Prochlorococcus marinus str. MIT 1013: one gene and its partner. The protein of the gene in region 2 interacts with the protein of the main gene of each other region in a pairwise test. Links are inferred from orthologs where the notes say so. Each region holds a gene or a part of one and is shown on either strand. Other genes may lie near its edges.

Region 1 (2,961 bases), 220 kb from region 2 along the record:
GCATTGTCTAAAAAGAATGATCCCATTCTCTCTTTTGAGGCAAAGGCTTCTAGGATGGATAGGATTTCTTCTTTAGAAGACATTGATCAATTAAAAACTATAAACTAGGATTACAGATCTACTAATTATTGGATGTTTTCTTTTTCATCTTTTCTTCTTATGCTGACAATATGAATCAACCCTTTCTATAGAGAAATACAAAAATAACTGATTTTAAGTAGAGAATTTAGGCAGCTTCTTTCGATAAATCATTTGCAAAAAGAGATATAAGTTCACCTTTTGGCGTTTTATAAACTCTCTCTACAATTTCGCCTTCGGTAATGATTACTTTAGTATTTATTGCACCTGAGGGTAATGTCTTAATAGCTGGTACAAGAGCTTCTTTTAAATCTGGGAACTGATCCAAATCCTTGAAGTCTTTAATTTTCTTCTTAGCAACCATTCCAATAAAAAAGTCGAAGTTATTCCTTCCTTTTAACTAACTTTTCTCCACTCGTAAAGAGCTTGTTTAGCTAATCAGCTCTTTATAGGACTAACGTCAAAAATTAGATATAGGTTTTGTATTAGGAATTTCTTTTATAAGCTTGTTTTCATTGTTTTCAAAAGGGTTGTACCTAATTTCCAAAATCAATACCATTGCAGTACTAAAAAGTAGTCATACAAAATTACTTGTTGTTGTGGAAATATCATTCTTTCCTATTGAGTCGAAAAACAATCGCGAATGATTAATTGATTATATCCATCAACAATAAGAGCTCTGTTAAGATAAGAATTATATTTTCCATTCAGTACCTCTGTTAATTTCTACTTCTTTTTTTTATTTTCAATTCTGTTTAAGAGATATTATATTAATTTATATTTTTACCTATAGATATGATTATGAACGTTTTTCCAAAGAAAATAATGCTTTTAGGTAGCGGAGAATTAGGGAAAGAGGTGGCAATAGCTGCAAAAAGATTAGGTTGTTATGTTATTGCATGTGACAGATATAATGATGCACCAGCCATGCAGATAGCTGATCAATTCGAAGTATTAAATATGAATAATGGTAGAGAATTAAAAGAAGTGATATATAAATGTAAACCTGATATAATTATTCCTGAAATTGAGGCTCTTGCAGTAGATATATTAAAGGAAATCGAACAAAAAATAACAGTAATACCAAATGCTAGAGCCACTGAAATAACTATGAATAGAGATAAAATCAGAGATTTAGCTGCTAACGAATTAAATATAAGAACTGCAAAATTTAGTTATGCGATGAATCAATCCGAGCTTAATTTGCATGCAGAGAGGATTGGTTATCCTATATTAATTAAGCCAGTTATGAGTTCTTCAGGTAAAGGACAAAGTTTAGTTAATAATAAAAATGATTTAGTCCGGGCTTGGGATTTGGCTATTGAAAAATCAAGAGGTAAATCAAATAAAATTATATTAGAGGAATTTATTGATTTTGATTTAGAAATTACTTTATTAACTATTAGACAATTTAATGGTAAAACATTATTTTGTGCACCGATAGGACACGAGCAAAAGAATGGAGATTATCAATGTAGTTGGCAACCAGCTACATTAACTGAAAGTGTTTTAGATAAGGCTCAAAAGATAGCCAAATGTGTCACTGATAATCTTGGTGGAGTTGGTTTGTTTGGCGTTGAATTTTTTATTAAGGGTGAGGAGGTGATTTTTTCTGAGCTGTCACCAAGACCACATGACACAGGTTTAGTAACCTTGATTAGCCAAAATTTAAATGAGTTTGAATTACACCTTAGAGCTGTTTTAGGTATCCCCATTCCAGAAATTGTTTGTCATGAAGCTTCTGCGAGTAGAGTGATTTTGGCTTCCAAGACAACTTCAAACATAGCTTTTACGGGACTTGAAGATGCCTTAAGTCAATCGAATACAGGTGTATTCATATTTGGCAAACCGAGCTCTACTGAAGGTCGTCGAATGGGAGTAGCTGTAGCAAAAGCTGAAACCCTCGATGAGGCAAAATTCAAAGCTGATAAAGCAGCTCAGTCAGTCCAATTTATAAATGAATAATCTTAATTCAGATTGTTTATCTGATTTTATTAAGTGCAAGTCGATTTGGTTTCTATTTTTGACTGAGTTAAATTGGAATCCACGCGCAATTAACCCTCTTGAGTTGGTCCCTGAATCTTTTTGGCCTGAAGTTACGGATCTCTTGATTGAAGCTAGATATATTGGTCAAAGCAGGAATTATTACCTCAAAGAATCTGATAAATATATGGATTATTTAAGTAAAGGTGGTAGGCCTTTTTAAAGCCGACTGAAAATCAAACATATTCTATTAACTGCTTACCAACTTCCTGTAGCCCATAATTGTTAATATCTTTGTAACTGGCCTTGCCTAACAAAAACTTATTTATATAAAGATTTATGGGGATAGAGGATCCAAAACTTCGTTTGTTCATGCTTCTTTTGATCAATTTAATAGTGATAGTTTTTTTTAGAAGCTGGGTATTAAATAACGAGGCTTTTGTGTGGTTACTGAATGGTTTACCTTCTTGAAGTGTTATGGAAGCATTTGAATCAATTTTTCAAAATATTGCTTCATCCGGGTTTAAGTCGTTAATTACTTTGACAATCTTTGACATATTAGGAACCTTTTTTTTCTTTAATGAGTTTTGTAAGAAGAGGGGAAAGGGGAAGTTTGGTTTAGTTTAAGAAAGAAAAAGATGAGGATAAATAATTAACTTTCTTAGTGATTTAAGGGTGCTTTTTAGTAAGAAATGCAACTATTTCGGTTAACACTACTTAATTCACTGTTTTATGTATCATGAGGAACATCGTTTAAAGATAAATTCTGTTATTTTTGATACACGTTCAGCTAAATTCAAGCTGCAGTAAGACTCGAGACATGGAACGGGGTCTTGAGCACTACGAGAAAGAGCAATGACTGTTCTTACTTACAGAGGCAAAGAGTACCTTCAACATAAA
Region 2 (3,013 bases):
TTCTCCAAATTCTTTTTGGACTTGTTAATTTAGCCAAAGACTTTCTCACCTGCCCTGACGCTAGGTTTAATGAGTTGATTAATTGAAATCGTATTCATTTTATTTATGCCAAAAATTTTAGATGGAAAAAAACTTGCTAAGGAGATTGAAGATATACTTCAACAGGCTATCGAAGATGGTTTGGAAGTTGCGAACCGTCCCCCTGGTCTTGCTGTCATTAGGGTTGGGAATGATCCTGCCAGTGGAGTTTATGTCAATTACAAAGAAAAAGCATGCGATCGAATAGGTGTTAGAAGTTTTGCAAAGCATTTAAAAGAAGATATTTCATTGGAGGAACTTACAGAAATCATTAAAAGTTTGAATCAAGAAAAGAATGTTGATGGAATTCTATTGCAACTTCCATTACCCTCGCATCTTGATGAGGCTACCTTGCTGAAGAGTATTGATCCTGATAAGGATGCTGATGGTTTACATCCTTTGAACTTAGGAAGATTAATAAAGGGAGAAAAAGGCCCAAGATCATGCACTCCTGCTGGTGTTATGTCTTTGCTTGAACGTAATCAAATCAAAATCGAAGGGAAAAGAGCAGTAGTTGTTGGACGTAGCATTCTTGTTGGTAAGCCAATGGCATTAATGCTTGAAGCTGCAAATGCCACTGTCACGGTTGCTCATTCAAGAACTAAAGATTTACCTTCTTTGACTAGGGAGGCTGATTTACTTGTAGTAGCAACTGGCAAGCCCTTTTTGATTGGGAAAAATCATGTAAGCGAGAATTGCGTGGTTATTGATGTTGGCATTCATAGACTTTCGCCTGATCAAGAAGATTTGAAAAATCTTAAAAAGAGTAAACTTTGTGGAGATGTAAAGATATTTGAAATTGAAGATAAAGTAGCTGCTTATTCTCCGGTTCCAGGCGGTGTAGGGCCTATGACAGTAACAATGCTTCTAACAAATACGGTTGATAGGTGGCAGAAACATTGTGGATTACCTTTAACTATTAGTCATTTACTTCCATGAATCACAATGTCCTGAGAGAATTGGTAGGAATCGATTTTTTGCATGCAGGAAGCAATCGCTTCTTTTGACTTCGCTGAGTATCTAGAGAAATCTAGAACTCGCGTTGAAGATGCACTGGATGCATCTCTGGGCCCTGAAAAGCCAGAAAAATTAAGAGAATCTATGCGCTATTCCCTTTTGGCGGGGGGAAAGAGATTAAGACCAATACTTTGTCTTGCTGCCTGCGAACTTGCTGGAGGCGAAGTTGAAAAAGCTTTGCCTACAGCAGTTGCTCTGGAAATGATTCATACAATGTCTCTTATCCATGATGATCTACCTTCAATGGATAATGACGATCTTCGTCGAGGGCGTCCAACGAATCACAAAGTCTACGGAGATGCGGTAGCCATACTTGCTGGAGATGCTCTATTGACTAGAGCTTTTGAGATGGTGTCAATTCGAACAGAGGGAATACCGTCAGAGAGACTATTGAAAATAGTTGGTGAGCTTTCTTTGGTTGCTGGGGCTCCTGGACTAGTTGGAGGACAAGTAGTTGATCTCGATTGTGAAGGGAAAGAAGTTGATTTAGAAACTCTGGAGTACATTCACCTTCACAAAACAGGTGCTTTGCTCAAGGCATGTGTAACTTGCGGAGCATTGATTGGCGGAGCTGATGAGAAGCTTCTGGAAGCACTAAGTGTCTATGCAAGAGGGATTGGCTTGGCATTTCAAATAATTGATGACATTCTTGATGTAACAGCAAGTAGTGAAGTATTGGGCAAAACAGCAGGAAAGGATTTAATTGCTGATAAGACTACTTATCCCAAATTGCTTGGTCTTGATGAATCAAGAAGGAGAGCAGATCTTTTAGTCGCTAAAGCAAAAAATGCTCTTAATCCTTGGCCAGAAAAATCAAAACCTCTTCTTGCATTGGCTGATTACATCACAAGTAGAGATAGATGAATCTTAATCCAGATTTCGAATTTCAATTTATTTTTATTCTTGATAATGCTGTATTGGCTTGGGGCCTAGCAGCATGTGGACTTGCTCAATTTTCTAAATTATTATTTGAATTAATCTTTAAGCAAAAGTGGAGACCGTCAGTACTTATCGAAACAGGTGGTATGCCTTCAAGTCATTCGGCTTTGGTAACAGGAACCGCTGCAGGAGTTGGACTTGAGCTTGGTTTTAATGATCCAGTATTTGCTTTGGCTTCAACAATTGCTTTTATTGTGATGTACGACGCTTCGGGAATAAGAAGATCGGCTGGCTTAACAGCAGCAAAAGTCAATCAAATTTCAAAAGATAATTCCAACGAATTGTCTTCAGAAACTACTTTAAAAGAATCTTTGGGGCATACAAAAATCGAGGTATTGGTAGGAAGTCTTCTTGGCCCAATTGTGGCTTTGCCAGGTATTTTTTTCATTGGTTCCCCTTTGCATATTTTGCAAATGATTGGATTAGTTTCTTTGTGAAAGAAGTAAAAACAAAAGAAGATTGTGTTGTTTTAACTAAAGATCAAGAAAAAGCTCTTGAATTATTCTGTGAATGGCTAGAGACACCATATTCCTTTAAACCCTTTGTAATGAAAGGCTTTGCAGGTAGCGGAAAAACATATTTATCTATGAAATTATTAAAAAAGGTCGATGCGTTAGGTTTGTGTTGGACCGTAGTTGCACCCACTCATAAAGCTGTAGGCGTACTAAGGGAGGGTTTGAAAAATGAATCTATTCAACCCACATGGTTCCCTTCTACCATTCACCGTTTGCTTCGACTTAAGTTAAAAAGAAAAGCAGATGTAGAAATATGTGAAAAAACAGATCAAACCGAGAACTCTTTGGAAAACTTAGGACTTGTTTTAATTGATGAAGCATCAATGATTGATTCCAAATTATTGGAGATCACTCTTGAATGCGCAAGATGCAACTCGACGCGTTTGGTTTTCGTAGGTGATCCTGCTCAACTTCCACCAGTGGGAGAGAGTTCTAGCTCAGTTTTTATAATGAAAAGAGCTGTA

Evidence for each region. The genes of interacting proteins can lie anywhere in the genome.
Region 1: the proteins of crtE (region 2) and purT interact in binary tests that used the Escherichia coli proteins (3 or more experiments, as listed by UniProt). The link is inferred for Prochlorococcus marinus str. MIT 1013 from one-to-one orthologs.

What each region holds. Positions count from the first base shown.
Region 1 is NZ_CP114778.1:458,511-461,471, reverse strand. What follows is about bases 79-2,961. They hold purT (formate-dependent phosphoribosylglycinamide formyltransferase), read left to right. Parts: upstream 79-879; coding sequence 880-2,043; downstream 2,044-2,961. Other genes in these bases: O5633_RS02755 (DUF4278 domain-containing protein), read left to right, coding at 2,917-2,961; O5633_RS02760 (hypothetical protein), read left to right, coding at 2,102-2,284; O5633_RS02770 (hypothetical protein), read right to left, coding at 227-442; O5633_RS02775 (DUF3804 family protein), read right to left, coding at 79-83. Also shown: more of O5633_RS02775, read right to left, coding at 1-78. UniProt on the Escherichia coli protein: Involved in the de novo purine biosynthesis. Catalyzes the transfer of formate to 5-phospho-ribosyl-glycinamide (GAR), producing 5-phospho-ribosyl-N-formylglycinamide (FGAR). Formate is provided by PurU via hydrolysis of 10-formyl-tetrahydrofolate.
Region 2 is NZ_CP114778.1:681,305-684,317, reverse strand. Bases 75-3,009 are described here. They hold crtE (geranylgeranyl diphosphate synthase CrtE), read left to right. Parts: upstream 75-1,059; coding sequence 1,060-1,959; downstream 1,960-3,009. Other genes in these bases: O5633_RS04435 (ATP-dependent DNA helicase), read left to right, coding at 2,468-3,009; O5633_RS04440 (divergent PAP2 family protein), read left to right, coding at 1,956-2,471; folD (bifunctional methylenetetrahydrofolate dehydrogenase/methenyltetrahydrofolate cyclohydrolase FolD), read left to right, coding at 106-1,017. Also shown: O5633_RS04455 (HDIG domain-containing metalloprotein), read right to left, coding at 1-37; more of O5633_RS04435, read left to right, coding at 3,010-3,013.